2 regions of the Streptococcus himalayensis genome follow, and region 1 is predicted to be linked to the other one. Evidence: predicted binding sites of a transcription regulator. Region 1 holds the regulator's gene; the other holds the start of a gene.

Region 1 (16,494 bases):
AGGTGGTTCTGGCTGTCAATTTTTTCAACCAACCCTATCTGGTTGATAAGATCGAGCTGGGTCAGACCATCGCCGTCTTTGGAAAATGGGACAAGAAAAAAGCAAGCCTAACAGGGATGAAGGTCTTAGCGCAGGTGGAGGATGATTTGCAGCCAGTGTACCGAGTGGTGCAAGGCGTTAGTCAAGCCAGTCTGGTAAAAGTGATTAAGATAGCTTTTGATGAGGGCTTGGATTTGCTTTTAGAAGAAAATCTGCCAACGGTTTTACTACAACGCTACCAACTAATGGAGCGTAGTCAGGCTGTGCGGGCCATGCATTTTCCCAAAGATTTAGCAGAATATAAGCAGGCCGTTCGGCGCGTTAAATTTGAAGAGTTGCTGTATTTTCAAATGCAGTTACAAGTCTTGAAATCCCAAACCAAGGACGAGGGCAATGGCCTTAGCATGCTGTGGGATGAGCAGTCCCTCAAGGAGAAAAAGGCCAGTCTGCCCTTTTCTTTAACAGAGGCTCAGGAAAAGAGCTTGGCAGAGATTTTGGGAGATATGAGGTCGTCTTCTCATATGAATCGCCTTCTGCAAGGAGATGTGGGGAGTGGCAAGACAGTGGTTGCAGCCCTTAGCATGTATGCGGCTCATACAGCGGGCTTTCAATCAGCCCTTATGGTGCCTACGGAAATCTTGGCAGAACAACATGCGGAAAGTTTAAAAGAATTGTTTCCCGAGCTGAATCTTGTCTTGTTGACAGGGAGTATGAGGGTGGCGGAAAAGCGTGAACGGCTAGCTGCTATTGCTTCAGGCGAGGCGGAGTTCATCGTGGGAACCCATGCCCTCATTCAAGAAGGAGTAGATTATGCCAAGCTGGGGTTGATTATCATCGATGAGCAGCACCGATTTGGGGTTGGTCAACGTCGGATTTTACGGGAAAAGGGCCAAAATCCAGATGTTTTGATGATGACAGCGACACCTATTCCGCGAACCTTAGCTATTACAGCTTTTGGAGATATGGATGTCTCCGTGATTGATCAGCTGCCAGCTGGACGCAAGCCCATTGTCACCCGTTGGGTCAAGCATGAGCAGCTGCCAGTTGTTTTGGACTGGCTCTTAAAAGAGCTCCAGAAAGGTTCTCAAGCTTATGTCATTTCTCCTTTGATTGAAGAATCAGAAGCCTTGGATTTGAAAAATGCTCTGGCCTTGGAAGAGGAATTAAAAGCCTATTTTTCAGACCGTGCACGCATTGCTCTGCTTCACGGTAAGATGAAAAGTGAGGACAAGGAGCGTATTATGCAGGATTTCAAGGAGAAAAAGACAGATCTTTTGGTTTCTACGACGGTGATCGAAGTGGGGGTGAATGTACCTAATGCTACGGTGATGATGATTATGGATGCTGACCGCTTTGGACTAAGCCAGCTCCATCAGCTGCGTGGTCGCGTAGGTCGTGGGGACAAGCAATCCTATGCAATCTTAGTAGCCAATCCTAAGACGGAATCAGGTCAAAAACGCATGAAAATCATGACAGAGACGACCAATGGCTTTGTTTTGGCTGAAGAGGATTTGAAAATGCGGGGGTCTGGTGAAATCTTTGGCACTCGCCAATCAGGAATTCCAGAATTCCAAGTTGCTAATCTGGTGGAAGACTATCCAATCTTAGAAGAAGCAAGGCGAGTCTCTGCACAGATTGTCTCTGAACCTAATTGGCAGGAGCAGGCAGATTGGCAGATTTTAGCCCTGAATTTGGAGAAAAAGGAACATTTGGATTAAGATTTCTGTAAGAAAATTCTAAGTCAGCTTTAAGGTTTTGGGCGTATCATAGAGCTAGTAAGAAAGAGGAGGAAGTTCCTATGACCAAGACCATCAAAGTAAACTATAACAAGCGATTTTCAAAACAAACACAAACCAAGCAAAAGTACGGCAGTTAGTAGTTTAGCTGTCCAGGAAATCCATTTTACAAAAAGATAAAAAGAATAAGATAAAGCAGGAGCGTCTTATTCTTTTTTTACGGCAATAAAAACAGCTAAGTCATAGGAACTGTGGTATAATAGAGAGGATTAGTCCTCTTTGTACTCGTCAACAATCAACACCTGACGTTGTTAACTCACCTTTCTGAACTCCAGTTCTACCTGTGGTTTTTAGGATACAAGCTACGTTAGTTTTGTCTATCACCTTCCACAATTCTCAATTGTGAAAGCTAGTCAGATGTTGATTGTTATAGAGTATTAGATTGATTAGTCAGAGGAAACTTCTAGAATAATCAATCCAAGGGAATCTTCTTAGCCTGAGAAGGTTGGCTTCTGTAATCAGACAGCGATTGGTACGAAATAGGGTGTTTCTCCTAGTAGAGGACGGATGAATGGTAAAGTAGAAAGGATATAAAATGGGGAAAACAAGATTATACCTAGTGCGTCATGGAAAAACAATGTTTAATACGATTGGGCGTGCACAAGGCTGGAGTGATACTCCCTTGACAGCTGAGGGGGAGCGAGGAATTCACGAATTAGGAATTGGACTTCGTAAAGCGGGTTTGACGTTTGAGAGGGCTTATTCGAGCGATAGCGGACGAACCATTCAAACTATGGGGATTGCCTTGAGTGAGCTGGGGTTAAATGGGAAAATCCCGTACCAACACGACAAACGAATTCGTGAATGGTGTTTTGGGAGCTTTGACGGTGCCTATGATGGCGAGTTATTTATGGGCTTAATTCCACGCGTTTTCAATGTTGAGCATGTCCACCAATTAAGTTATCCAGAATTGGCTGAAGGGCTGGTGGAAGTAGATACAGCTGGATGGGCAGAATCTTGGGAGAAGCTTAGCAGCCGCATTCTCGAAGGCTTTACAGCTATTGCACAGGAAATGGAGGCTCAAGGTGGTGGCAATGCCCTCGTTGTGAGTCATGGAATGACCATTGGAACCTTTGCTTGGTTGATTGACCGCAGCACGCCTCGAGGGCTAGGGCTTGACAATGGCAGTGTGACAGTGATTGACTATGAAAATGGGGTCTTTCAGATTGACCGTATTGGAGACATGTCTTATCGGAAAGAGGGAGCTAAAGTATTGGAGGAATTCGGTGAGTAACTATATCAGACGATTGCTACCATTTTTCTCAGGTCTCTTCTTGCTAACTTTGATTGCCATGGTGTTTTTCTTTAATCCTGCTTGGTTACCCTCATTTGGTGAAAAGAAAGCTTCAAAAGTAGAACCGGAAATGCAGCAAGTAGCCAGTCAGCAACCAGATTCTCTTCCGACGGTATCAAGTTCTGACTGGAATTTGATTTTGGTCAATCGTACCTACCCAACAGAAGTCAATCCTCCCAAACTAGCTACCGTTGAGGATATTGAACTAGATAGTCGGATTGAGCAGGCAACGAAAGATTTCCTAGCTGCTATTCGGCAGATTGAACCAGAGGAAACCTTGATTTCTGGCTATCGAAGTAAAGAAAACCAGACAGAATTGTACAATGAAGCGGTTGAAGCCGCTGAATTAGAAGGACTTTCTCGTGAAGAGGCGGAAGCATTGGTGCGTCACCAAATTCAAGTCCCTGGTGCCAGTGAACATCAGACAGGCTTGGCTTTGGATATTAGTGTACCAAGTGGTCAATCGGACGAATTGGCAGAACAGATTTCGGCCTTGGCTCCAGATTATGGCTTTATTTTGCGCTATCCGAAGGATAAGAGCGAGATTACTGGAGTGGACTTTGAGAATTGGCATTACCGCTATGTGGGGAAGGAGTCAGCTCGCTACATCGTTGACCACCAGCTAGTCTTAGAAGAATATATCGAGCTTTTGAAAAAAGCAGGTCAGTAAACGTCAGAATTCTGGCGTTTTTTAGCTCATTGTCAATACACTACAGTTGACAATGATACTCATGTAATTTCAAAAATAGCTATTCGATTGTACCGACCTCTCTATTGTTAGATTTTGGTCTGACTTTTGAGGGTCACATCAGATGTATGCATGCTTATCTTTGTTTAAAAATGAAACAGTTTAAGTAAGTCTAATAGAATGATTTTTTAGCAGATGAAAAGCACAGGCATAAAAAATAGCTAGTTTGCGTTCGAACCATCTAAGAAAGTCGCAAAAATGCTAACTTTGATTTTGGATGAGTATGAGCCTATTTTTCTAGCGTATAAATCCAAAAAGAACCGCGCCCGTTCGTTAGCCAGTAGTCTAACTTTAGGGTGCGGTTTTGACTGTTTGTCCTAGATTTGTTTAGAATCCACCACCACCAGAGCCTCCGCCAAATCCACCAGAAGAACCACCACTAAATCCACCGCCGCTACCACTGGTATTGATGGAGGTGGCTGCTTGATAGGATTGCTGGAAGGAATGGTTAAACTGATTGAGAAAGGCGGTATTGTAGATAAAGGACTGGTAATCGGCATTGAAATTCGTTGTTGGAAGACCTTCTGGGAAGACCTGTTTCAAGCGCTGGATGACCTCTTTGGCAACGCCGAGTGATACGGCATAGACCAGAATATGGTCCCAGATGATGACGGATTCGATGTCTGCCTGATCCAGACGACTAATGTCTATGAGCATTTTCCGAAATGCCTTCCATTGACGATATTCGTATTCCTCTTTTTGTGATCGTCGTTTGAGAAAAAGATGATGAAAGAGCCGATTGGATAGAAGAATTCCACACACTAGCACGGAAATTCCGATGGTATACGGAATAAAGTCAGCCGAGAGATCCAAGGTCCAAATGCTGATGAAAAGTGCAAGGATAGCAATGACACTAGAAATCCAGGTATAACTTGTGGAGAAACGTGTGTTTTTGTCAGAATAACTTGGAGCTTGATTGCTTGCAGCGGTTTTAAATTGTTGAAGATGGTTGACATATTTGTTTGGATGTTTTTTGGCGTATCGCTTGATTTGATTTAGTGTAAGCCAACTATTATCGCTGCTGATGGTATCAAAGAGGAAGGAGACGAGCACGTCTTCGTGGGCGAGCAGCCCTTCTTTTGAAAGGAGGGTAAAACCATAGTCCTTGCTCAGAGCCTCTAAAGCTACTTTTTTCTTCCGAACCAAATCAAGGAGTGTCGCTCCGAGGTCTGCTCCGTCTAGTCGATGAAAGATAGCCACATTCACGACTGCAGGAGAGAGATCTCGTGGAATCTCAAAGAGATGTTCAGGAACGAGTGGAATTTTTTCTTCCCATCTTTTGTAAGGCTTGTGGACGAAGGGATAAACTCCTAATAAGATTGCCCCTAGGACTGGAAACAGTCCGATGGAGAGGATACGGGCTTGTTTTTTCTCTTCTTCAATTTCTTTTTGGTGTCGTAACGTTTCATAAGCTCGCTTTCCTTCTTCACTGGTAATCCGATCCCATGCTTGAGTTGATACCTGATTGGGATTGTCAGCTGTTAGGTCTGGTGAAAAAAGAACCCTTGCCTCAATGAAATCTCCTGCTTGATTGTGGGGACTTGTAAAGGTCACTCCTTTATAATCAGGGTCAATCGTCACTTGTCCTTCATCGCTGGCATGTCCCCAGGCTTTTAAGTGTTCAGCTGACAGAGCTTCAGGAAAACGAATATGAATTCGGATATTTTTTTGGTCAATCTCCCAACCTTGTCCGACAAATTTTCGGTTGATTTCTGCAGCGTCAAGGTAGTTAATGACGCTTTGCTTAAGGGTGTAGCGAAGCAGGACGGTTCGACTATTGTTGTTAAGAGGTAAAAAAAGTTTGAATTTCAAGTAGGAACCTGTATCTGAAAGCTGATAGGTTTGCTCCTGCTGGCTATCAGATTGACTCAAGGTTTGCTCACCTTGAGCTGTTTTTTCGGCAGCAGAAACATCGGTCACCTGAGTGTATTTGCCCTTGGTTTCTTGCTTGTCTAGCTGATAGTAGACGCCGTTATATTGCCTATTTGCTTGAAATGTCATCTCTTCGCTGACAACTAGGTCTCCATTTTTTTGTACAGAGACATCGATATTGTAGTCGCTCACTTGTAAATCTTCTGCCAAAACAGAAGGGATTGCAAAGAGGATTAGTAGAAAGACACAGCTGAATAACCATTTTTTCATGAGACATTCCCCCCTTTTTATCTTCTATTATACTCTAAAATTTCAAAAAATCTAGATTATTATAGGAAATAACAGCTCAGACTTGAGACTGATTTTTAGGCTCTTTGTCAACTGTAGTGGGTAGATGTCAGCTAACATCTAGAGAGGACCAACTTGGTCTTCTCTTTTTTGATGTTTAAGGCAATCAAAATCCGCTTTTTGAAGTTTTCAAAGTTCCTGAAACCAAAGGCATTTCGTTTAATGACTTTGATAAGATTATTGGTAGCTTCCAATTTAGCGTTGGAATAAGGCAATTCCAAGGCGTTTAAAACCTTGTCCTTATCCTTTAGAAACGTCTTAAATACCGTCTGGAAAATAGGGTTAACAGTGGCTATTTCTTGTTCAATTAGGTCAAAGAAATGATCTGAGTTCTTCTCTTGGAAATGGAATAAAAGAAGTTGATAGAGTTCATAATGTTGTCGTAACTCATCTGAGTAGGATAGGAGCTTGTCTAAGATTTCCTTATTGGTCAAATGCATGCGAAATGTAGGGCGATAAAACCGTTTATCACTGAGTTTACGGCTATCTTGTTGTACCAGTTTCCAGTAGCGTTTTAAGACACGGTATTCCTGGGATTTTCTATCGAATTGATTCATGATTTGTATGCGGACACGGTTCATAGCACGGCTGAGATGTTGCACAACGTGGAAACGATCAAGCACGATTTTAGCATGAGGAAAAAGTTGTTTGGCTAGTTGATAGTAAGGGCTAAACATGTCCATAGTGATGAATTTAACGCGGTTTCTGACCTGTCTAGGGTATCTCAGAAAGTGATTTCGGATGGTTGCTTGCGTTCTTCCATCAAGGATAGCGATGATGTTATTTGTGTCAAAATCTTGAGCGATAAAGCTCATTTTCCCTTTCTTGAAGGCATACTCATCCCAGGACATGACTTCTGGAAGCTTAGCCCAATCCGTTTCAAACTTAAACTCATTGAGTTTTCGAATAACTGTAGATGTTGAAATGGAGAGTCTGTGTGCGATATGTGTCATTGCTTGCTTTTCGATGAGTAATTGTGCGATTTTCTGGTTGACAGCGACAGAGATTTGATGGTTCTTCTTAACAATAGGAGTTTCAGCGACCGCTATTTTCCCACAGTCTTTGCACTTGAAACGACGCTTTCGAAGGCGGATAAGTAGCGGGTAGCCAGCAGTTTCTAAGTAGGGGATTTTAGAGGCTTTCTGGAAGTCGTACTTAGCCATTTGTCCCTTGCAGGAAGAGCATTTAGGGGCTGTGTAATCCAAGTGACCGTGGAGTTCTAAGTGAGTTCCCATGTCGCATTCATTAGTGATCGTGATATTTTTGTCTTTCATTTTGAGAAAATTTGTGATAAGATTTAGTTGTTCCATATGAGTCTTTCTAAATGATGGTTTTATCGCTTTTCATTATAGGTCATATGGGACTTTTTTTCTACACTGAAAAAGGCTCCATAATCTCTACAGTGGATTTACCCACTACAGATATTATAGAGCCGATTTTTAGCACTCCAGACAAAAGAGTGCTAATTTTTTGGTTTTTTCCCTTGACTTTAAGAATAATCGGTGTATAATAGAATCATAAGTTAGCACTCGGGGGACAAGAGTGCTAATGCTAGAATTCCGAATGGAGGTGAGGTTTTGGTAACAGAACGCCAACATGAAATTCTAAATTTGATCGTTGAAATCTTTACGAAAACGCACGAGCCAGTCGGGTCAAAAGCTCTCCAAGACAGTATTTCTTCAAGTAGTGCTACCATTCGAAATGAAATGGCGGCTCTAGAGAAAAAAGGATTGCTTGAAAAAGCTCATACCTCGAGTGGTCGAATGCCTAGTGTAGAAGGTTTCAAATACTTTGTGGAGCATTCCCTAACCTTTGATAGTCTAGCTGAAGAAGATATGTATCAGGTTGTCAGGAGTTTCGATCAAGAATTTTTCCGACTGGATGACATTTTGCAGACAGCCGCGACCATCTTGTCGGATTTAACGTCCTGTACGGTGGCGGTGCTTGATGTTGAACCTAGTCAGCAGAAACTCACAGCGTTTGACATCGTCATTCTCAGTCAGCATGCAGCTTTGGCTGTGATGACCTTAGATGAGTCAAAAACGCTGACCAGACAATTTGCCATTCCTAAGAATTTTCTCCGTGAAGATTTAAGGGAAGTCAGAAATCTGGTCTTAGAACGATTGCTGGGGAAAACGGTACTAGATATTCATTACAAACTCAGGACCGAAATTCCGCAGATTATCCAGCGGCATTTTGTCACGACAGATAATGTCTTGCATCTATTTGAACACATTTTCTCAGATCTTTTTACCGAGAATGTGGTGACGGCTGGAAAGATTCGCTTGCTTGATTTTGCGGATATTGGGGCTTACCAGTTCTTTGAATTTCCGCAAAAAGTAGCCCTTGAAATGCGGAGCAATCTAGCTGAAGATGAAATGCAGAGTGTCAAGGTGGCAGACAGTCGAGAACCATCGCTTGCTCATCTGACCGTAGTGACAACCAAGTTTCTCATCCCTTATCGTGGATTTGGAATCTTAGCTGTCATCGGTCCAATCAATGTGGATTACAACCGCATGATGAGTCTTATCAATCTCGTGAACCGAGTTCTCATGATGAAGTTAACCGACTTCTATCGTTACTTAAGTAGTAACCATTACGAGGTGCATTAAGATACGAGGGCGTGAAAAAATCGAATGAAAAATAGGAAATACGACGAAGAAGCTGAGGCTTCTAGGAGTGTTTGTCTTTTTTCCGAGATTTTAGCCCGAGTTCAGTTTATTAAGATGTGAGAGCGTTAAAAAAAGTTGGAATATACCCTAAGGGCATCCATATCTGTAAAGCGGGCTAAGCCCGCAACAGCTATAGAAAACTAGGAGATTGACGTAGTGAGCCGTGCTTACAAGGCCAGCTATCCCTAAAGGGAGCCAAACTTTTAGCTCGAACTCAGTTCTCCAAAACATGAGAGCGTTAAAAAGTAAGGACAATACACAAAGATCTTAGAGAATAGTTGAAATGAATAAAAAGGAGGTTTCGTGTGACCGAAGAAATGAAAAAAGAAGAACAGCTTGAGGAAGTGGAAGGGACAGAAGAAGTTGTCCAAGAAGAAGCAACTCAAGAAAAGTCGGAATTAGAACTTGCGAATGAACGTGCTGAGGACTTTGAAAACAAGTATCTACGAGCAGTAGCCGAAATGCAAAATATCCAACGCCGTAGCAACGAAGAACGTCAAACCTTGCAACGCTATCGCAGTCAGGATTTAGCTAAGGCAATTTTGCCGTCGCTTGATAACCTCGAGCGTGCGTTAGCCGTAGAAGGACTAACAGATGATGTAAAAAAAGGTCTTGAAATGGTTCAAGAAAGCCTAATTCAAGCACTGAAGGATGAAGGGATTGAAGAAGTAGCAGTGGACGGGGCATTTGACCCTAACTTCCACATGGCCATCCAAACCATGCCAGCGGATGACGAACATCCAGTTGATACGATTGCACAAGTCTTCCAGAAAGGCTATAAACTGCATGAGAGGGTGTTGCGACCTGCTATGGTAGTCGTGTACAACTAGTCTGCTATTTTCCTTTTACTCGTCGTTAAGTCGCATCGGCATACCTCAGTATAGCCGCCAGCGCCTTGCCTAGATTAAAAGAAAACTATCTAGCCTAGTTGATGTATACCGCATTGCCTAGGTCTAAAACAAATGACAGGCTAGTTATGGCTGGGTAAAAAATAGGACTATTCTGGACCGAGATGTCCGTAAACTATTTGTAAATTGATCACTAAAGTAAAATAGAAAAAAACATTAGGAAAGGAATGGAACCCGAACGGAAAGCTCGGAATGTAGATAAATCGCCTCGTGTGCCAGCACACATCGTTGATTTCCTAAAATTCTTGTCGCGTTCTCGGCGTTCTTGGTATCTTATATTATGTCTAAAATTATTGGTATTGACTTAGGAACTACAAACTCTGCAGTTGCTGTTCTCGAAGGAACAGAAAGTAAAATCATTGCAAACCCAGAAGGAAATCGTACAACTCCATCTGTTGTATCATTCAAAAATGGTGAAATCATCGTTGGTGATGCAGCAAAACGCCAAGCTGTAACAAATCCAGATACGATTATCTCCATCAAATCCAAAATGGGAACTGCTGAAAAAGTTGCTGCAAATGGCAAAGAATACACACCACAAGAAATCTCTGCGATGATTCTTCAATACTTGAAAGGCTATGCAGAAGAATATCTTGGTGAAAAAGTAACCAAAGCAGTTATTACAGTCCCAGCTTACTTCAACGATGCACAACGTCAAGCAACAAAAGACGCTGGTAAAATTGCGGGTCTTGAAGTAGAACGTATCGTTAACGAGCCAACAGCAGCGGCTCTTGCTTACGGTCTTGACAAGACAGACAAAGAAGAAAAAATCTTGGTATTTGACCTTGGTGGAGGAACATTTGACGTTTCAATCCTTGAGTTAGGTGACGGTGTCTTTGATGTTCTTGCGACCGCTGGGGATAACAAACTTGGTGGAGATGACTTTGACCAAAAAATCATCGACCACATGGTTACAGAGTTCAAGAAAGAAAACGGCATTGACTTGTCAGCAGATAAAATGGCTGTGCAACGTTTGAAAGATGCGGCTGAAAAAGCTAAGAAAGACCTTTCAGGTGTCACTTCAACTCAAATCAGCTTGCCATTTATCACTGCAGGAGAAGCAGGACCTCTACACTTGGAAATGACGCTTACTCGTGCGAAATTTGATGATTTGACACGTGACCTTGTAGAACGCACAAAAGAGCCAGTTCGCCGTGCTTTGTCTGACGCAGGACTTTCTATCTCAGAAATTGACGAGGTTATCCTTGTAGGTGGTTCAACACGTATTCCAGCGGTTGTTGAAGCGGTGAAAGCTGAAACTGGTAAAGAGCCAAACAAATCTGTAAACCCAGACGAAGTTGTTGCTATGGGTGCTGCAATCCAAGGTGGGGTTATCTCTGGTGATGTTAAAGATGTTGTCCTTCTTGACGTAACACCATTGTCACTTGGTATCGAAACAATGGGTGGTGTCTTTACAAAACTCATTGACCGCAACACAACCATTCCAACTTCTAAATCACAAGTCTTCTCAACGGCAGCAGACAATCAACCAGCGGTAGATATTCACGTTCTTCAAGGTGAGCGTCCAATGGCAGCGGACAACAAGACACTTGGTCGTTTCCAATTGACAGATATTCCAGCTGCACCTCGTGGTATTCCTCAAATCGAAGTAACTTTTGATATTGACAAAAACGGTATCGTATCTGTTAAAGCCAAAGACCTTGGAACGCAAAAAGAGCAAACCATCGTTATTCAATCAAATTCAGGTTTGACAGATGAAGAAATTGACCGCATGATGAAAGATGCAGAAGCAAACGCAGAAGCAGATAAAAAACGTAAAGAAGAAGTTGACCTTCGTAATGAAGTTGACCAAGCAATCTTTGCGACTGAAAAAACAATCAAAGAAACAGAAGGCAAAGGCTTTGACGCAGAACGTGATGCGGCACAAGCAGCTCTTGACGAATTGAAAGCCGCTCAAGAAGCCAACAACTTGGACGACATGAAGGCGAAATTGGAAAACCTGAACGAAAAAGCCCAAGGCCTAGCTGTTAAGATGTACGAACAAGCAGCAGCAGCCCAACAAGCAGCAGGGGGCGCAGAAGGTGCGGCTAACCCAGGTCAAGCAGGCGATGACGTAGTAGATGGAGAGTTTACGGAGAAATAACTCGTTAAGAATGACTAACCACTAACGTGGTTGTCATTCTACGGCAATTGCTATGACGAATTGCCTAAACGACTTGCTAGCTCGAAAAGCATTTAATGTCAAAACGCTTTTCTCACGTCGTAAAACAGTCAACAGTAAATCTCAAAAATATTAACTATCAAAACTCGATCACAGAGGTTGAAATCCAGCCTCTGTTTTTGGGTAAGTAATATATGCTGTAACAGAAAATAGAGTTATAATGGAAAATTGGAAAAAATTATTAAAGAAATATTGGATATTAGGTGTAATTGAAGTTTCTATAGTAGTAATTTATTGGATTGTTAATCCTGTGGCTGAAGACAGCAAATTCAATATATTTATATCTCCAGAAATATTGGCTACAATTCTTGTGGGTGTGGGTGCTATCTATTCTTGGTTAAGTAATAAATCTGACCGAGAACGTGATGAAAATTTAAATATGCTAAAGGATATTGATGAAATTGGGAAATACTATAAGGATAAGCCTGATGAGCGTAATATCAACAATCGGCTTCAAAACCATATAGATGATTTGGAACAAATTGAAGGATATAAAGGAACATTCTTAGAAACATATTTACTGTATATAAAAGATAAGATGGATCCTTCAAAAAACGAAGAGGAGCAATTTAAGAGTTCAAAATCTGTCATTTTCGTTAGTGATGACGAAATTTCTTCAGAGACAGTTGAGAAAGTTTCTAATTTTGAAAATTCGAATAGAGAAAATGACTTTTCTAAACTTAGTTTACATGAAATAAAAGATAAGATTTCTAAAACTTATGATACTAGTGTGAACAATATAAAATACAGTAAGAACTACATAGACTATACTCAAGAAAATAATTTTAAATGGACTACGTGGTATAGTTTAAGAGAAAGTTTTATAAAAAATGTAGAAGATGATGCAAAACTAATCTTTTTTACAAATATAGATGGAAGATATACGGGAGTATCAATTCTAGGGAAAAATCTAAAAGATCTTTCTCAAAAAATGAAGTATAGAAATAAGAAGAGTGGAGATCCTCAATTTGACTTTTATATTACTAAGAACGAAGATGGAAGTTTCTTCGAAAATAGGAATGAGCTTCCACTTGATAAATACGGTGTAAAATCTATAGATTTTTAAAAAATGAATAATATTGAAAAGGTTAGTTAGATTTTTGTGAATAAAAAATATTCATAGCTAAATAAAACAGCATGAAAACTCTTCTCAAAAAATTGTGTAAAAATGGAGTTATCGTTTGCTCCCTACTGATTAAGGAAGTGATCAAAAAATAACCTTCTAAAATTATAGAAAGGAATACAAGTGTTCTGAATTGAACACGGGCTACGGACGGTGCCAAAAAGAGACATAGCTGTTCCAGCATAGCTGGCTTACAGATATGGCTACCTTTAGGTATAGATTTTCCTAGGACGTAAAGGTCCGTTGTCAAATCTTCTATTTTGACTTTGTCCATTTAACGCCCTTAGTATCTTAACAGAAAGGAAATGAACCCGCCCTAACGTCTGTGTCAAAAAAAACAAATGTTTCCTAGACGCAAGCGTCTTCGTCACATTTGCTATTTTGACTTTGCTGTTTACGGGCTTGGTATCTTAATTATGAACAATACAGAATTTTACGATCGTCTGGGGGTGTCAAAGGATGCGTCTCAGGATGAAATCAAAAAGGCTTATCGGAAAATGTCCAAGAAGTACCATCCAGATATCAACAAAGAAGCTGGTGCGGAGCAAAAATATAAGGACATTCAAGAGGCTTATGAAACGCTTAGTGATGCCCAAAAGCGGGCTAGCTATGATCAATTTGGGGCTGCTGGTGCCCAAGGTGGTTTCGGTGGCGGAGGCTTTAGTGGCTTTGACGGTGCTGGTTTTGGAGGCTTTGAGGATATTTTCTCTAGCTTCTTTGGAGGTGGTGGAGCAAGCCGCAATCCAAATGCACCGCGTCAAGGAGACGATCTTCAATACCGGATCAATTTGAAATTTGAAGAAGCGATTTTTGGGGCAGAAAAAGAAGTTAGCTACAATCGTGAGGCGACTTGTCGGACTTGTACAGGTTCTGGTGCAAAACCAGGCACCAGTCCGGTCACTTGTGGTCGTTGTCATGGTGCTGGCGTCATTAACGTCGATACCCAAACACCGCTTGGTATGATGCGCCGCCAGGTAACCTGTGATGTCTGTCATGGTCGTGGAAAAGAAATCAAAGATCCCTGTCATACGTGTCACGGTACTGGTCATGAAAAGCAGGCTCATACAGTTACTGTAAAAGTTCCAGCTGGCGTGGAAACTGGTCAACAAATTCGTTTGTCCGGTCAAGGTGAAGCTGGTTTTAATGGCGGCCCTTACGGAGATTTGTATGTTGTGGTGCAGGTTGAGGCAAGTGATAAGTTCGAACGGGATGGATCTACGATTTTCTACAAATTAGACCTTAACTTTGTTCAGGCTGCATTGGGGGATAGTGTCGAGATTCCAACGGTTCATGGCAATGTCGAGCTGACGATTCCAGAAGGAACCCAAACAGGGAAACGTTTCCGTCTGCGTGGAAAAGGAGCTCCACAACTTCGCGGTGGTGCTGTCGGTGACCAATATGTGACGGTAAACATTGTCACTCCAACCAATCTCAATGAGCAACAAAAAGCAGCCTTGAAACAGTTTGCAGCTGCTGGAAACATCAATGTTCATCCAAAGAAAAAAGGATTTTTCGATAAGGTGAAGGATGCTTTTGAAGAAATGTAAAGCAGTGAAAATGTGCCTGATTTGGGTGCATTTTTGCTTTCCTCAAAGATTCTAGGTGCGAGGAAGAATGATTTATGGTACAATAAAGAAAGTAGAATTTTTTGGAGTGAAGTGTGGGAATTGAAAATTACATGCCTGATTTTGCGATTGAGGCAGTCTATGATTTGACAGTAGAGAGTTTGGGAAAACACGGTATTCGAGCGGTTTTAGTCGATTTAGACAATACCTTGATTGCTTGGAACAATCCTGATGGCACCAAGGAAATGCGCCAGTGGTTGCATGATATGCGAGATGCTGGGGTGAAAGTGGTAGTTGTGTCTAATAATACGCAAAAGCGGGTGCGCCGTGCGGTGGAGCGATTTGGGATTGACTATGTCTATTGGTCTTTGAAGCCTTTTACCTTTGGGATTGACCGTGCCCTCAAGAAATTTTCAATTGATAAACAAGAGGTTGTCATGGTTGGCGATCAGCTGATGACGGATATTCGAGCTGCTCATCGAGCAGGGATTCGTTCGATTTTGGTGAAACCTTTAGTTCAGCATGATTCGCTCAATACCCAAATCAACCGAGCGCGGGAGCGTCGTGTTCTCAAACGAATTCAGGAGAAATACGGCCCAATTCAATTTACAAAAGGAATATAAGATGGAAGAACTTCTTTGTATCGGCTGTGGAGTCGTGATTCAAACAGAGCATAAAAAAGAGCTAGGCTATACGCCCCAAAGTGCTTTAGAAAAAGGTTTAGAGACTGGAGAATTGTACTGCCAGCGTTGTTTTCGCTTGCGTCATTATAATGAAATCACGGATGTCCAAATCACTGATGATGAATTTTTGAAACTCTTGCATGAAGTGGGAGATAGCAAAGCTTTGGTGGTCAATGTCGTTGATATTTTCGACTTTAATGGCTCGATTATCCCTGGTTTGCCTCGTTTTGTATCGAGGAATGATATTTTACTGGTGGGGAATAAAAAGGATATTCTTCCTAAATCTGTGAAGGCAAGCAAGGTAACCCAATGGCTGGCTGAGCGTGCACATGAGGAAGGGTTGAGACCTGTGGATGTTATCCTAGCGAGTGCTCAGCAAAAAGACGCTATCAAGGATTTGATGGACAAGATTGAAAAGCTGAGACAGGGTAGAGATGTCTATGTGGTTGGTGTGACGAATGTCGGCAAATCAACTCTTATCAACGCTATTATCCAAGAAATTACTGGGGATAAGGATATCATTACGACTTCACGTTTTCCGGGAACAACCTTGGATAAGATTGAGATTCCACTTGCGGATGGTGCCCATATCTATGACACGCCTGGGATTATCCATCGTCACCAAATGGCCCATTACCTGTCTGGGAAAAATCTGAAATTTGCCAGTCCGCGTAAGGAAATCAAACCCAAGACCTATCAGTTAAATCCAGAACAAACCCTCTTTTTGGCTGGTTTGGGACGATTTGACTTTATCGCAGGAGACAAACAAGGCTTTACCGCATTTTTTGACAATGAATTAAAACTTCACCGTACGAAATTAGAAGGTGCGACAGAGTTTTACCAAAAGCACGCTGGAAGTCTATTGGTACCGCCGACCAAGGCAGAGTTAGGAACCTTTCCAGAGTTGGTACGGCATGAGTTCACCATTACAGAAAAGACAGATGTGGTGTTCTCAGGTCTTGGCTGGATTCGGCTCAATAGTGCAGCAAAAGTAGCAGCGTGGGCACCAAAGGGTGTGGGAGTTGTTACACGAAAAGCAATTATATAAATACAAAAAGGAAATACAATGACATTAACATCAAAGCAAAGGGCTTTCTTAAATAGCCAAGCTCACAGTTTAAAACCCATTATTCAAATTGGGAAATACGGTTTAAACGACCAAATTAAGACCAGCGTTCGTCAGGCATTGGACAGACGAGAGCTGATTAAGGTGACGCTGCTTCAAAATACGGATGAAAATATCCATGATGTGGCAGAAACCTTG
Region 2 (16,494 bases), 620 kb from region 1:
CCTTCTTGGCAAACCAGGCTTTGAGGAATTGAGTAAAGAATTGAACGCTCGTTTATAAGCAGACTGTCAACGACTTCCGTGAGGAGGTCGTTTTTTGAAGGGTTTGTTAGATTTACCATATTAATTGCACAGAATTCCCTTATCATGGAAATGGGGAGCAGTTAAAAAGGCTGTTGTTCTTGGATTTAGATAGAGGTGAATTTGCTACATCATAAATAGGACGGCGTTGTGAAAATATCGGAAAATTTTTCTTTCATTTTTCAAAAGTTTTTGGTAAAATAATTCAATGAATCAGTATCAGAAACGTATTTTCACAGGAATTTTCTATGCTTTATTTTCTGGAGTCATCTGGGGAATTTGTGGTATTTTAGGGGAGTATTTTTTTAATCACTATCAGGTTTCTTCCGGCTGGATTACCTCGACTCGTTTAGTCATTGCGGGAGTTTGTGTGCTCCTGCTATCTGCTCGTCAAAATGGAATGGCTATTTTTGACATTTGGAAGGATAAGGGGAACTACTTGCCTTTTTTGGCCTATGCAATTTTAGGGGTCTTTTCAGTTCAATTCTTCTTTTATCTCTGCATTGAATCTTCAAACGCTGCAACAGCAACGATTTTGCAGTTTATCAGCCCTGTTTTTATCCTTGTTTATAATCACTTGATGAAACGGCAAAGAGCCTCTAAATTGGCTGTTTGCTATATTGCCTTAGCCATGTTAGGGGTGACTTTGATGGCGACAAAGGGCGATTTTTCTAGTCTTGCAATCACTCCTTTTGCCCTAGCGACAGGGCTACTCAGCGCAGTAGCGGTCGGTTTTAATGTTATCTTGCCTCAACGGTTCGCAAAGCGCTATGGCTTTATCAATACAGTTGGTTGGGGGATGCTTCTAGCAGGTCTTTTGAGCAATACCTTGTACCCAGTTACGCGCCTAACCTTTTCTTTAGACTGGGTGAGTGTTATTATTATCTTAACGATTGCTTTATTTGGAACAGCCCTCTCTTTTTTAGTTTCGATGAAGGCGGCGTCTCTCGTTTCTCCGTTGATTGTCTCTGTGATTGGTGCGAGCGAGCCCTTGTCTTCTGCTTTGCTAAGTGTTCTATTTTTAGGCTTACAGATGGACTGGCTGTTAGTCACGGCGATGTTCTTGGTTGTAGTACCGATGGTTTTTCTTTCGATTGAAGAATCAAAAAGTGGTCAAAAAATCCATTAGAAAGTTAGGTTTTGCCTAGCTTTTTTTATTCAGGTAGGAAAAACCTTGCTCTTATTGGTTTTTTTGAAAAATATGGTATAATAGAGTTAATTTTGATAGATGGAGTTGAGTTTTGAGGAAAAGTTATCGCGTCAAGAGAGAAAAAGATTTCAATGCGATTTTCAAGGAAGGACAAAACTTCGCAAATCGGAAGTTTGTTGTTTATAGATTAGAAAATCACCAGGCTCATTTTCGGACAGGACTGTCGGTGAGTAAAAAATTAGGCAATGCAGTGGTGCGAAATCGCATCAAACGCAGGATTCGGCATGTTTTAATTGAGCATCGCAGCTATATGAAAGCGCTTGATTTTGTGGTGATTGCACGTAAGGGGGTAGAAGAGTTGACCTATCAAGAATTGGAAACGAATTTACTCCATGTATTAAAACTAGCAAAAATTTATCAGGAAGGTCATGATTGTGAAAAAGAAACGTAGCCTGTTGGGACTTGTACTGCTATCTCTCTTGTTTCTAACAGCTTGTGGAACGAGCGATGTTACAGCAAGTACACCAGACGCTTGGGGGAAATTTGTCTATTTCTTTGCAGAAATGATTCGCATTCTATCTTTTAATGGTAGTACTGGAATTGGGATTATTCTGTTTACCTTGGTCATTCGCACGGTTCTCTTGCCAGTTTTCCAACTACAAATCAATGCTTCTCGGAAAATGCAGGAGATTCAGCCGCAAATGAAGGCGCTCCAAGAAAAATATCCTGGACGAGATATGGAAAGTCGGACACGGTTGGAAGAGGAACGTCAGCGTTTGTTTAAGGAAGAAGGGGTGAAACCTTCGGCTGCCATGTGGCCGATCTTAATCCAAATGCCCGTTCTTTTGGCCTTGTTCAATGCTCTGACAAGAGTGGATTTCCTGCAACAAGGACATTTTCTGTGGCTGAATTTAGCTGAAAAAGATCCCTACTTTATCCTGCCAATTCTAGCAGCTGGGTTTACCTTTTTAAGTACTTGGCTCAGCAATAAGGGCTTGGTGGAAAAGAATGGTCTAACCACAGGAATGATGGTTGTAATGCCTGTTATCATCTTTATCTTTACCTTGCAGGTGGCTAGTGGTGTGGCTCTTTACTGGAGTACATCGAATGCCTATCAAGTTTTTCAGACTTTGATTTTAAGTAATCCCTTCAAGATGATTGCAGAAAGACAGGCAAAAGAAGAAGCGGAACGGGAGTTAGTTGCTAAGAAAAAACGTGCCATGAAAAAAGCACAGAAAAAGAAAAAGTAAAGGAGGACTCTTGCTATGGTAGTATTTACAGGAGCGAGTGTCGAAGAGGCCATCCAGAATGGTCTGCGTGAATTGGATATCCCACGGATGAAGGCGCATATTAAGGTCATCTCTCGTGAGAAAAAGGGCTTTTTAGGCTTATTTGGTAAAAAAGATGCCCAAGTCGATGTAGAGCCAATCAGTGAAATCACTGTTGTTAAGGCAAATCAAAAGGCTGTTAAGGGAGTTCCAGAGGAAATCAATGCACAAAATGAGCCTGTTAAAAGTGTGAGTGAAGCGACAGTCGATTTGGGACGTGTGGTTGAAGCCATCAAAAAAATCGAAGAAGAGGGTGAAGAAATTTCAGATGACGTTAAAACTGAAATTTTAAAACATGAAAAAGAACCGACTACAATTTTAGAGGAAACAGGAACGATGGATCTGTTTATCGAAAAAGTAGAAAGTCGTGAAACGGTTAATCTTGAAGATACCAATGTGATTTCTTTTGAACGTGCGATTGAAAAACGCAAAGAGCAGTCTATGGCTGAAGAATTGGGGATTGAAGTAGAAGAAGTTCCTGAAACAGATATTGAAGAGGTCGTTGAAAAAGTGACGGCTTATGTACAGACGATTGTCGATGAGATGGATGTCGAAGCGACCATTAGCAGTGAGAACAATCGCCGTAGTATCAATATGCAGATTGATACCAATGAACCTGGGCGGATTATTGGCTATCATGGCAAGGTCTTGAAAGCTCTCCAATTGCTAGCGCAGAACTACCTCTACAATCAATATACGAAGAGTTTCTACATTTCCATTAATGTCAATGATTATGTGGAACATCGGGCAGAGGTCTTGCAAAGCTATGCACAAAAATTAGCCGATCGCGTCTTGGAAGAGCGTCGTAGCCAACAGACGGATCCCATGTCGAATAATGAACGTAAAATTATTCACCGCATTGTTTCTCGGATTGATGGCGTAACGAGTTATTCTGAAGGTGATGAACCTAATCGCTATGTGGTGGTCGATATTGACAGAGATTAGTAAGGACTGAGAAGAATTTCTTCTCAGTTTGTCTTTTATAGTGGATGGAAAAAGGAATGGGACAAGGCAAGGAGCTGTAGATAAAACTGGGGTTCATCACAGCGATTTAACGATGTTCGTACCTGTATTTAATTCACTATATAGAGAGGAGAAAGCATGTTTCAAGCGTTAGAAGCCTTTTTACAGCATCAAGGAGAGAAGTATATCTCGCCTCAAAAAGCAGGAGAACTGGCAACTTATATGGAGAATTTGAAAGCAAAGGGACAGGCAGCTAGAAAAGAATTTCAAGCCCTGTCCAAAACTTTTCAGGCAATGGAACCTCAGTTGACTATGTTACAGACCAGTCAATGGATGAATCAGGCACAGATATTGCGTCCGCATTTTTGGACTTACTTTCAAGCAGAGGGAACGGAGAGCGAGCCCATGTTTGCCCTACGTTTGTATGGCACACCTGAAGATTTTGGGGTTTCAGTAGAGGTGAGCTTTCTGGAGAGAAAAAGAGACGATGAAAGCTTGAGGAAGCAAAATCGTGTGCTCGAACGTCCGCTTGTTTCACCTGTTTATTATGTGGTCCAAGGAGTGGATGCGGTAGAGAACTGGTCTGGAACAGAAGAGAATCGTCATCGCTTGAGAGAGTTGATCCTGCAAGGAGTAGTCAGAAAAGTGTTGCTAAGGGAGAATATATCTCTTAAAGGAAGGGCAGACCAAAGAACGGTTTTACAGGATTTGGCAAAAGCCTATGACCATCTAGAACCTTTTTATCAGTTGACTCGCCAGAAATCTTGAGCAGATACTTAAAAAAATGCTGGAACTGTGATATAATGAGAGGGATTGAAAAACACAGGAGAGAAACATGACAAAACCTATTCGTGTGCGTTACGCACCAAGTCCAACAGGGCTATTACATATCGGAAATGCGCGGACGGCGCTCTTTAACTATTTGTATGCTCGTCACCATGGCGGAACCTTTTTGATTCGGATTGAAGACACGGATCGTAAGCGCCATGTCGAAGACGGGGAGCGTTCGCAGCTGGAAAATCTACGGTGGTTGGGAATTGATTGGGATGAAAGTCCAGAAACCCACGAACAATACCGTCAGTCAGAGCGTCTTGAGATTTACCAACAATATGTCGATGAGTTGTTGGAAAAAGGCTTGGCCTATAAGTCTTATGTTACTGAAGAAGAATTAGCGGCTGAGCGTGAGCGTCAAGAAGCAGCTGGTGAAACGCCGCGTTATATCAATGAGTATCTTGGTATGTCAGATGAAGAAAAAGCGGCTTACGTTGCAGAACGTGAGGCGGCAGGGATTGTGCCGACCGTTCGTCTAGCTGTAGATGAAGCTGGTATCTACAAATGGACAGATATGGTCAAGGGTGAGATTGAATTTGAGGGTGGTAACATCGGTGGCGACTGGGTTATCCAGAAAAAAGATGGTTATCCAACCTATAACTTTGCTGTTGTGATTGACGATCACTTGATGGCGATTTCCCACGTTATCCGTGGGGATGACCATATTGCCAATACCCCTAAACAGCTCATGGTCTATGAGGCCCTTGGCTGGGAAGCACCAGCATTTGGTCACATGACTTTAATTATCAATTCTGAAACGGGTAAAAAGTTGTCTAAGCGTGATACCAATACGCTTCAGTTTATCGAAGATTACCGCAAGAAAGGCTACCTACCAGAAGCTGTCTTTAACTTTATTGCCCTTCTTGGTTGGAATCCTGGTGGAGAGGATGAAATCTTCTCTCGTGAGGAATTGATTCAGCTCTTTGATGAAAACCGTCTCAGCAAGTCTCCAGCAGCCTTTGACCAAAAGAAACTGGACTGGATGAGCAATGACTACATCAAGAATGCCGATTTTGCAACGATTTTTGAACTGGCTAAACCATTCTTGGCAGAGGCAGGTCGTTTGACAGATAAGGCTGAAAAATTGGTGGAATTATACAAACCACAAATGAAGGCAGCTGATGAAATTGTGCCATTGACCGATCTTTTCTTTGAAGATTTTCCAGCTTTGACAGAGGCTGAAAAAGAAGTCATGGCAGGAGAAACCGTACCGACAGTTCTGACAGCTTTCAAGGAAAAATTAGAAGCCATGACCGAGGAAGACTTCAAATCTGAAAACATCTTCCCACAAATCAAAGCGGTTCAAAAGGAAACAGGTATCAAGGGGAAAAACCTCTTTATGCCAATCCGTATCGCTGTTTCAGGCGAGATGCACGGACCAGAACTGCCAGATACCATTTATCTACTCGGTCGTGAAAAATCAATCCAGCATTTGGACAATATGCTGGCAGCTATTGGAAAATAAACAGATGCAAGTCTAGAAATCAATTCTAGGCTTGTTTGCCTATTGTCGGTCTTGGGACGGATTTTCGAAAAAAGTAAGCGAATTCTCTTGACTATTTTTGACCAAATGATATAATAAAACCATAGAAATTAGCACTCACCTAGAAAGAGTGCTAAACGAATTCTTGGAGGTAAGATATGCTAAAACCATTGAACGATCATGTGGTCGTAAAAGTAGCAGAAAAAGAAGAACAAACTGTTGGAGGCTTCGTCCTTGCGGGAAATAGCCGTGAGGCGACTAAGGTTGCTGAAGTCCTTGCAGTAGGACAAGGGATCCGTACCTTAACGGGCGAATTAGTCCCATCAAGTGTCAAAGCTGGGGACAAGGTTGTCCTTGAAGACCACGCAGGAATTGAAGTCAAAGATGGCGAAGAGAAGGTCTTGCTCGTTCGCGAGGCAGAAATTTTAGCAATTGTAGAGTAAGAAAGGGAAAAAGATGGCAAAAGAGATTAAATTTTCATCAGATGCCCGCACGAGCATGGTGCGTGGAGTTGATATTTTAGCAGATACAGTCAAAGTAACCTTGGGACCAAAGGGTCGTAATGTCGTGCTTGAAAAAGCATTTGGTTCACCCCTTATCACCAATGACGGTGTGACTATTGCCAAGGAAATCGAACTGGAAGACCATTTTGAAAATATGGGTGCTAAATTGGTATCCGAAGTAGCCTCTAAAACCAATGATATCGCTGGTGACGGAACAACCACTGCAACAGTTTTAACTCAGGCAATTGTCCGTGAAGGGATTAAAAACGTGACCGCAGGTGCAAATCCAATCGGTATTCGCCGTGGGATTGAAGTGGCGGTCAGTGCAGCTGTAGAAGCTCTTAAAGCGAATTCAGTTCCTGTTGCCAATAAAGAAGCCATTGCCCAAGTTGCGGCTGTATCTTCTCGTAGCGAAAAAGTGGGTGAATACATCAGTGAAGCCATGGAAAAAGTGGGCAAAGATGGCGTTATCACCATTGAAGAGTCCAAAGGGATGGAAACAGAGCTGGATGTCGTAGAAGGTATGCAATTTGACCGCGGTTATTTGTCTCAATACATGGTGACTGATAATGAAAAAATGGTGGCAGACCTTGATAATCCATATATCTTAATTACAGATAAGAAGATTTCAAATATTCAAGAAATCTTGCCATTGTTGGAAAGCATTCTCCAAACGAGCCGTCCGCTCTTGATTATCGCAGATGATGTGGACGGCGAAGCTCTTCCGACCCTTGTCTTGAATAAGATTCGTGGAACTTTCAATGTTGTAGCTGTAAAAGCACCAGGATTTGGTGACCGTCGCAAGGCTATGCTGGAAGATATTGCAATCTTGACAGGTGGTACAGTTATCACTGATGATTTAGGTCTTGAATTGAAAGACGCAACCATTGAAGCACTTGGTCAGGCTTCTAAAGTAACAGTTGATAAAGACACAACCGTTATTGTAGAAGGTGCGGGCGATGCGACAACGATTCGCAACCGTATCGGCATCATCAAAGCACAAATCGAAACAACAACCTCTGATTTTGACCGTGAGAAATTACAAGAACGCTTGGCGAAATTGTCAGGTGGTGTGGCAGTCATTAAAGTCGGTGCTGCGACAGAGACTGAGTTGAAAGAAATGAAACTCCGCATTGAAGATGCTCTCAATGCCACTCGTGCAGCTGTTGAAGAAGGAATTGTAGCCGGTGGTGGAACAGCCTTTGTCAATGTTATTGATGCTGTAGCGAGCCTTGAGGTGGAAGGTGATGAAGCGACAGGACGCAATATTGTCCTTCGAGCTTTGGAAGAGCCAGTTCGTCAAATTGCTTTGAATGCAGGTTTTGAAGGCTCTATCGTGATTGACCGCTTGAAGCATTCAGAAGCTGGAACAGGCTTTAATGCAGCAACAGGCGAGTGGGTCAACATGATTGAAGCAGGGATTATTGACCCCGTTAAAGTAACGCGTTCTGCCCTTCAAAATGCAGCCAGCGTTGCCAGCCTTATCTTGACAACAGAAGCAGTTGTCGCAAACAAACCAGAACCAGCTGCTCCAGCTCCAGCAATGGACCCAAGCATGATGGGCGGTATGATGTAATAATCAACTCTCGTAGAAGCTATTCTGCGAGAGTTTTTGCATACTAATACTTATCAAAAATCAAAGTCTGACGTTGTTATACTTATTTAATTTCAAAAATAGTCATTTTATCTGAAGATATTTATTTTAGTCTTAAAATGCAGAGGACTAAATGAGTTAAATAGGATACTCTTTCAGTACATGGAATAGACAGTAATAAAAAAATAAGTGGCTTATGTCTGAACCATCTAAGAGAGTAGTAAAAATGCTAACTTTGATTTTCATTGAGTATTAACTCACCTTGCTACACTCTAGTTCTACCTGCGGTTTCATTGCCTAGTCAGATGTTGATGTTTATAAAGTATTGCTTACGGATAGAACGGAAGCTAGAATGGCGTAATGCGACTTTCTTATACTTAACAAAAATCAAATTCTGATGTATAATAGTCCTATGAACGCTACACAAGAACAAATCACAGAACTCAAATCAGCTCTCAAGGTAAACACCTCTCTGCCTATCACAAACGGATTCAAGCGGTCTATTTACGCTCTCAAAAGTTGACCTACAAGGCCATTTCTGACTTAATCGGTTTATCTCATGATACGATTTGGCGTTTGGTGAAAAAATATGAACAAGAAGGCCTCTCTGCCCTTACCCATGATGCACGAGGGGGTCGTCATCGTTCTTATCTTACTTACGAAGAAGAAAAAGCATTCTTAGAAGAACAGTTTGTTGGTAGTGCTTCAGGACAATTTGTCACTATTGCAGAAATGCACGAGGCTTACCAAACTAAAATTGGGAAACAAACAACGCGAGAAGGGTTTTATGCACTGTTGAAGCGTCACGGTTGGCGCAAAGTAACACCAGGACCTGAACACCCTAAAAAAGCAGATGCCAAAACGATTTTGGCGTCTAAAAATAAAATCTACCTTCAAGAAGACGAGAAAGCGCTTTAAAAATAGTAGAGGTTACCAGAAGGTCAGACTCATGTATCAAGATGAAGCAGGATTCGGACGGATTAGTAAAATTGGGAAGTCTTGGGTGCCAAAAGGAGTACGACCTCATGTTCACAGCCACTATATTCGAGAATATCGCTACTGCTATGGAGCTGTCGATGCCCATACAGGGGAATCTTTCTTTATCATTGCTGGGGGATGTAACACCGATTGGATGAATGAATTTTTAAGACAACTGTCTCAAGCCTACCCTAATGACTATATCTTACTCGTGATGGATAACGCCGTATGGCATAAATCACGAACGTTAGAGAAACCTACCAACATTGGCTTTGAGTTCATTCCACCTTATACGCCTGAGATGAATCCCATTGAACAAGTCTGGGCTGAGATTCGTAAGAGAGGTTTCAAGAATAAGGCCTTTAAGACGCTAGACGATGTCATTAACAAGCTGCAAGAGGTGATTCAATGTCTGCATTGGTCTGTGTTAAAACCCATTGTTCATAGAAATTGGCTCTTTTCAGATTTTGATGTTAAATGAGTATTAGATACTTTAGATGTAAATTCCTTCGATCACAGATCAGTTCATTTACTGAAAACACACCCTATTTAATTTGATTTGTAAATATATTTTTGTTGTAAAAATAAAAAGATATAGAGGAAATGGGATGGGTGAGTTTGGGGTAAAAAGATTTTCACGTTAGAAATTCTATAATTTCATATCGTATCTTTTGTAACCGCCCCATAACCAGGTGTCTATGATATTTTCCACGCCTCTAGTATACTGTTATCAGAAAACAGAACTGGAGGCTATTTTGATGTCACAACCTATTATTCCCTTGAAAACACCACAATCTCGTCGATTTCCTCATAAATCCAGAAATGATCTGGTAATGAAAATGCGTATTGGAAAAGTTGAACTAAGCTTGTTCCAATCTCTTCATAAAGAAACACTGGAAACTATTTTAGATAAGGTATTGCTCTATGACCATTCAACTCAGTGATTTAGGGCAGGTCTATCTGGTTTGTGGCAAAACCGATATGCGTCAAGGGATTGATTCGCTGGCTTATCTTGTTAAACGTCAATTTGAATTAGATTCCTTTTCTGGTCAAGTTTTTCTTTTCTGTGGTGGTCGCAAAGACCGTTTCAAGGCCCTTTATTGGGATGGACAAGGTTTCTGGTTGCTTTACAAGCGATTTGAAAACGGCAAACTCACTTGGCCTAATGATGAACATGAGGTCAAAGCCCTCACTTCCGAGCAAGTAGACTGGCTGATGAAGGGATTTTCGATAAGCCCTAAAATAAAATCTACAAAAAGTCGTGATTTCTATTGAAATCATGGCTTTCTTTTCGGTATAATAAAGAAAACTGGAGGGCAAAACTATGGAAGAGTTATTAGCCATTATTAAACAACAGGCTTCTACAATTGATAACCTGACCAATGAGTTGACCCTCCTTCGTGAACAGGTGGCTTATCTGACACAAAAGCTCTATGGCAAGTCATCAGAAAAGGTTGTGCATCAAACTGGTCAGCTCAGCTTATTCGGTGAGGAAAGCCTACCTGAAGAAGACGCTGACTTACCCAGGTGATACAGAAACGATTACCTATCAACGCAAGAAAACTAAGGGAGTTCGTCAGGCTGTTTTCAGTCAGTTTACTCCAGAGATGGTTCATCATGAACTAAAAGGCGAAGACTGCACTTGTCCAGACTGTCACGGTCAGTTGACAGAGATTGGCTCAACCGTCCAACGGCAAGAATTGGTCTTCATCCCTGCACAATTGAAGCGGATTGACCATGTCCAACACGCTTACAAGTGCCAGAACTGTAGCGAGAAGAATTTTAACGATAAGATTATCAAGACTCCTGTTCCTAAGGCTCCTTTGGCCCATAGCTTGGGGTCAGCCTCCATTATTGCCCACACCATTCACCAGAAATTCAATCTCAAGGTACCGAACTACCGCCAGGAAGAGGATTGGAACAAGCTTGGCTTGCCAATCACACGGAAGGAAATCGCCAACTGGCACATCAAGTCTAGTCAGTATTATTTCGAGCCGATTTATGACCTTCTGCACGAGAAATTACTAGAACAGCCTGTTCTCCATGCGGATGAGACTTCTTACAGGGTCTTGGAAAATGATAGCCAGTTGACCTATTATTGGACCTTCCTGTCTGGCAAGCATGAAGAACAGGGAATCACTCTTTATCATCACGATAAAGGGCGGAGTGGCTTGGTTGTGAAGGAGTTTCTTAGAGACTATAATGGCTATGTCCATTGTGACATGTTACGGCAGTAACTTGGAACTTCAGTTCCTTAGTTCTGCCTATGCGATAGCAGTCCAAGCTTGAGGAACGAAGTGAGGATAAGCTTGGTTAACTGCGAACCGCTGAGTGCCTATAGACAGTTAGACAAAGCTCAGCTAGTTGGTTGTTGGGCTCATGTCAGAAGAAAGTTCTTCGAGGCCACTCCTAAAAAGGCAGACAAGACTTCCTTGGGTGCCAAGGGATTAGCCTATTGCGACCGCTTATTTGCCTTGGAGAATGACTGGGTTGACCTCTCTACTGAAGAGCGACTACATAAACGCCAGGCAGAGTTAGCCCCTTTGATGGACGAGTTCTTCAACTGGTGCCGCAATCAATCTATTTTACCTGGATCAAAACTTGGTCGTGCGATAGAGTATAGCCTTAAGTATGAGGAACTATTCAAGGCAGTTCTTCAAGATGGTCGCTTGGTTCTATCCAATAATGTAGCAGAACGGGCCATTAAGTCCTTGGTCATTGGACGGAAAAATTGGCTGTTTTCTCAAAGTTTTGAGGGAGCCAAGTCAACAGCTATCATTCTGAGTTTATTGGAAACAGCTAAGAGGCATGGTCTTGATTCAGAGAAATACATCACTTATCTTCTAGAACATCTTCCAAACGAGGAGTCACTCGCCAAAAAGGAAGTTCTAGAGGCTTATTTACCGTGGGCTGAAAAAATTCAGAATAACTGCAAATAGAAAAAGTTCCAGAGTCAAGCAAGACTTTGGAACTTTTTCAATATATCTGGTTATTGGGCGGTTACTATCTTTTACTAATAATATATACAAAAAAGCGAACAAAGAGAGAGTTTTAAGATTTTAACTCTTCCTTTGTTCGTTTTTGATTTGTAGAATTGGACTTTTATCCCAGCTTTTTGCTAGTCAATTTTTTCAACGTAAAGTTGCTTGGCAATGTTGCTGCTGATTTGTAACTCCTTTTCACCCGTTTGGATAGAATAAAGCTCGGTGAAGGGATCATATTGTGTCAAAAGGATAGTGTCTCCGAGTTTCAAATCTTGTTTTTCAAGGTAACGAAGTAGCTCGAATTCATCGTGAACCCGTGTCAATTGATAGGTTCCTATTTGGCGTGCAGCATCAAGCGTTTGGGCATATTGCTCTACTAAAATGCTTCCTTTTTCTGGGATCGTTCCCCCATGTGGGCACATGGTAGGATAATCAAGAAATTGATTCAGTCGTTCGACAAAAAGGTCGGAGATGGTGTGCTCTAAGACTTCGGCCTCATCGTGGATTTGGTCGGTTGTGTAACCGAGCTTATCCAGCAGAAAAACCTCAATCAAGCGGTGTTTACGGTAGAGATCAGACACCAAGCGAAGACCTAAGTTGGTCATGAGATAGCCGGCCTTGCTGTCTTTGATGATCAAGCCTTCTTCAATCATGCGTTTGACCATTTCGGTCACAGCTGGAGGGGAAACTTGCATCCGAGCAGCGATTTCTTTATTGGTAATCTTAGCTGTATGAACACTAATCTCATAAATGCATTTTAGGTAGTCTTCTTTATTTGGGGTCATCTGTCTCTCTTCCTGTGGATAATTCTTTAGAAAAGAGTGTTTCCTTTCCTAAAGTTGTTGAAGGGCATGCAGTGCAGCCTCGTAGTTGGGCTCTGAATTGATATTTTCCAGATACTCGACATAGGTAATCTTGTTGTTTTCGTCTAGGACGAGGATGGCGCGGGCCAAGAGGTGCCATTCATTCATAAGAAGGCCATAGGTTTCTCCAAAAGAATGGTCGAAATAATCCGATAAAAGCACAGCCTTGTCCAAGCCTGCAGCACCACACCAACGTTTTTGGGCAAAAGGTAGATCCATGGAAATGGTAATCACGACCGTATCTTCCTTTTCAGATAGCTCTTGATTAAAGCGGCGTGTTTGAGTGGAGCAAATCCCTGTATCAATCGAAGGGACAATGCTCAAGACTTTTTTCTTGCCTGCAAAGTCAGATAAGGAAATTTTTTCCAATTCTGGGTTAATCAGAGTAAAGTCAAGAGCAGTGTCGCCGACTTGTAGTTGCTGGGTTGCAAAGGTAACTGGTTGTCCGAGAAAAGTTGTCATAGGATACTCCTTTTTCTTTCTATTGTAGGAAAATTTTGACAACATTGCGAATGATTTGTTTTTTATTTTGCTAAGCCTTCTGCGATTTTGTCCAAATTCCATTTCATCATGGCGTAGTAGCTGTCTCCTTCTTCCCCTTCTTCAGCGATAGAGTCTGTGAAGATTTTTTCATAAATCGGGATATTAGTATCTTTTGAGACAGTTTTCATTGGACGATCATCGACACTGCTTTCAACAAATAGGGAAGAAACCTTAGTTTGGCGTAGTTTTTCTACTAAACTCTTGATTTGGTCAGGAGTGCCTTCTTCTTCCGTATTGATTTCCCAAATGTAAGCAGATGGGACTTGGTAAGCTTTAGAGAAGTATTTGAAACAACCTTCACTAGTGACAATCATTTTCTTTTCAGCAGGAATGTTGTTGAATTTTTCTTTTGCTTCCTTGTCGAGAGTGCTGAGTTTTTCAAGATAGGCAGCTAAGTTTTTCTCGTAGGTTTCCTTGTTGTCAGGGTCTTTGGCAATCAATTGTTTGGCAATATTTTGGGCATACATCATCCCGTTTTCTAGGTTCAACCAAGCATGTGGGTCTTCCTTGCCTTTTTCATTTTGTCCTTCAAGGTAGATGACTTCAATGCCATCACTCACAGCAAAATAATCTTTGTTTTCTGTTTTCTTAGCATTTTGGACTAATTTTGTGAACCAAGCATTTCCACCGGTTTCAAGGTTAATACCGTTGTAGAAAATAAGGTCTGCTTGTGATGTCTTTTTCACATCTTCAGGCAAGGGTTCGTATTCGTGTGGGTCTTGCCCGACAGGTACGATACTGTGCAAATCAATTTTATCACCTGCGATATTTTTGGTCATATCGGCAATGATGGAATTAGTGGTGACAACCTTTAATTTGCCGTGTTCAGTTGTTTTGTTGCTACTGCTTGAGCAAGCTGCAAGCCCAAAAATTGCAAAGATTGCAAGGGCTAAGATAGAGAGTTTTTTCATTCTGTTCTCCTTATGAATGAGACGACTTTTTGATAGAGCGTATCAAGATTCCCTGTTTTGGGGCAAAGAGAAAGCTTATCAAAAAGAAAGTGGCTGAAGTCAGCACGATACTGGAACCTGCGGCAATATTAAAACTATATCCGATAAAGAGTCCAACAATAGAAGCAAGGGCTCCCAAGGTGGAGGATAGGAAAATCATGGTTTTAAGACTATTTGCATAGAGATAAGCAGTAGCGGCTGGAGTAATCAGCATGGCGACAATGAGAATGGTTCCGACACTTTGCATGGCTGTGACCGAAACCAAGGTCAGCAAAATCATGAGCAAATAATGGTATGCATTAACAGGCATGCCCATGGACTTTGCAAGTAAGGGGTCAAAAGAGGTTATCAAGAGTGGCTTAAAGAAGATGAGAATGATTAGAAGAACGACAATGGCGACGCCAATTGTAATCCATTTATCCACATCTTGTACGGCCAAGATATTCCCAAATAAAATATGGAATAAATCAGTCGAGCTATTGGCGACACCGATGAGAATGACCCCTAGAGCCAAAAAAGCTGAGAAGGTAATCCCGATAGCGGTATCGCTCTTGATAATACTATTTCCCTTGATATACGTAATCATGACCGATGCGAGAAGGCCAAAGGCTATCGCACCGATGAAAAAGTTAATGCCTAAGATATAAGAAAGGGCAACGCCTGGTAAAACGGCATGAGAAATCGCATCTCCCATGAGCGACAAGCCCCGTAAGATAATAAAACAACCAACCGCTCCAGCGACAATACCAATAACAATGGCTGTTATCATCGCATTTTGCAGAAAGTGAAAGCTATGCAAGCCATCGATAAATTCTTGAATCATTTTGCTTCATCCTCCATTAGTATCACATGGTTGCCATAGGCTACTTGGAGATTCTTCTTGGTGAAGGTAGTCTCTGTTTCTCCAAAGGCAATGAGTTTACGGTTTAGAAGAAGCACGTGGTCAAAATAGTGTTTGACCTTGTCCAAGTCATGGTGGACAATCAAAATGGTTTTTCCGTCTGCCTTGAGTTGTTGAAGCGTTTTCATAATAATTTCTTCGCTGACAGAATCAATTCCTATGAAGGGTTCATCTAGAAAGATGTAATCTGCCTCTTGCACCAAGCAACGTGCGATGAGAACGCGTTGGAATTGCCCCCCAGAAAGCTCACTAATTTGACGGTCGGCGTACTCTTTTAAGCCAACTAAATCAAGAGCTGTTTCGACCTTTTTCCAGTGGCTTGCTTTCAGGCGTTCAAAAAATGTAATTTTAGGATAAAGACCTAGTGATACACATTCTTTGACGGTAATCGGAAAGGTAAAGTCAATCGCAGCTTTCTGCTCAACATAGGCAATTTTGCCACGCTGCTTCCGAATATCCTTGCCGTTTAGAATGGTTTTTCCGTCATGGTCAATAATATGGAGCATGGCCTTCAATAAAGTTGATTTCCCCGCTCCATTTGGCCCTAAAATTCCAGTAATAGTCGGACCTTGGATCCGTAAATTGATTGTGTCCAGCGCTAAGACCTGATGGTAGCGGACACTAAGTTGTTCTATTTCGATCATCATTCATACCTCGTATATTTTTTAATATACCTTAATTTAAAAATTAAGTCAAGTTAATTTTTAAGAAAAATAACATTTTTTTCAATTTTAACAGGCAGAAAGTGAGGTATGTAAGCATTTTCTGCTTTTTGGGTGCAAATCAGGTAAAATGTGAGGAAATATCTGCAAATTTTCCTGCTTTTTGCTATCATAATAGATAGAAAAAAGAAAAGAGGTAACACATGGTACGGTTACAAGATGATTTTTATGAAGCGATTAATGGTAGTTGGGCAGAAACAGCCGTTATTCCGAATGACAAGCCTGTAACAGGTGGTTTTATCGATTTGCATGATGAGATTGAGGACTTGATGCTGTCAACAACAGCCAAGTGGTTAAAAGGTGAAGAAGTGCCTGAAGACAGCGTGCTTCAAAACTTTATCAAATACCACCGCTTAGCAGCAGACCATGAAAAAAGAGAAGCACTTGGGATTACTCCAGCCCTTCCCTTAATTGAAGAGTACAAAAATCTCCAGTCTTTTGCAGACTTTGTGGAAAAAATGGCTGCATTTGAATTGGCTGGAAAACCAAATGGTCTGCCGTTTGGCATTGCACCTGACTTCATGGATGCTAAGACCAATGTCCTATGGGCAGGTGAGCCAGGCACGATCTTACCAGATACGACCTACTATGCAGAAGATCACCCACAAAAAGCAGAGTTATTG

Evidence for each region. The regulator HrcA, encoded in region 1, represses chaperone genes, less so after heat shock. The targets are predictions, from matches to a motif close to TTAGCACTCNNNNNNNNNGAGTGCTAA.
Region 2: groES (co-chaperone GroES) is a predicted target of HrcA. The motif match lies at 5,944-5,970, and genes of this name have one in related genera.

Annotation. Positions count from the first base shown of each region.
Region 1 is NZ_CP016953.1:145,337-161,830, reverse strand. Features, by position in the region: gene recG (ATP-dependent DNA helicase RecG) at 1-1,757, shown strand, start outside; gene BFM96_RS00720 (histidine phosphatase family protein) at 2,371-3,069, shown strand; gene BFM96_RS00715 (M15 family metallopeptidase) at 2,987-3,799, shown strand; gene BFM96_RS00710 (DUF2207 domain-containing protein) at 4,205-6,019, opposite strand; gene BFM96_RS00705 (ISL3 family transposase) at 6,151-7,407, opposite strand; gene hrcA (heat-inducible transcriptional repressor HrcA) at 7,675-8,709, shown strand; gene grpE (nucleotide exchange factor GrpE) at 9,087-9,599, shown strand; gene dnaK (molecular chaperone DnaK) at 9,958-11,781, shown strand; gene BFM96_RS00685 (hypothetical protein) at 12,020-12,925, shown strand; gene dnaJ (molecular chaperone DnaJ) at 13,399-14,529, shown strand; gene BFM96_RS00675 (YqeG family HAD IIIA-type phosphatase) at 14,643-15,170, shown strand; gene yqeH (ribosome biogenesis GTPase YqeH) at 15,172-16,278, shown strand; gene yhbY (ribosome assembly RNA-binding protein YhbY) at 16,297-16,494, shown strand, end outside.
Region 2 is NZ_CP016953.1:765,845-782,338, forward strand. Features, by position in the region: gene BFM96_RS03710 (glucose-6-phosphate isomerase) at 1-58, shown strand, start outside; gene BFM96_RS03715 (DMT family transporter) at 287-1,207, shown strand; gene rnpA (ribonuclease P protein component) at 1,320-1,679, shown strand; gene BFM96_RS03725 (membrane protein insertase YidC) at 1,657-2,478, shown strand; gene jag (RNA-binding cell elongation regulator Jag/EloR) at 2,494-3,501, shown strand; gene BFM96_RS03735 (ribonuclease P) at 3,658-4,287, shown strand; gene gltX (glutamate--tRNA ligase) at 4,355-5,815, shown strand; gene groES (co-chaperone GroES) at 5,992-6,276, shown strand; gene groL (chaperonin GroEL) at 6,290-7,912, shown strand; partial or broken gene BFM96_RS10805 (IS630 family transposase) at 8,343-9,389, shown strand; gene BFM96_RS03765 (hypothetical protein) at 9,667-9,852, shown strand; gene tnpB (IS66 family insertion sequence element accessory protein TnpB) at 9,833-10,183, shown strand; gene BFM96_RS03775 (IS66 family transposase) at 10,233-10,439, shown strand; partial or broken gene BFM96_RS11445 (IS66 family transposase) at 10,342-11,844, shown strand; gene BFM96_RS03790 (metal-dependent transcriptional regulator) at 12,027-12,677, opposite strand; gene tpx (thiol peroxidase) at 12,726-13,217, opposite strand; gene BFM96_RS03800 (metal ABC transporter substrate-binding protein) at 13,280-14,209, opposite strand; gene BFM96_RS03805 (metal ABC transporter permease) at 14,220-15,071, opposite strand; gene BFM96_RS03810 (metal ABC transporter ATP-binding protein) at 15,068-15,793, opposite strand; gene BFM96_RS03815 (M13-type metalloendopeptidase) at 16,015-16,494, shown strand, end outside.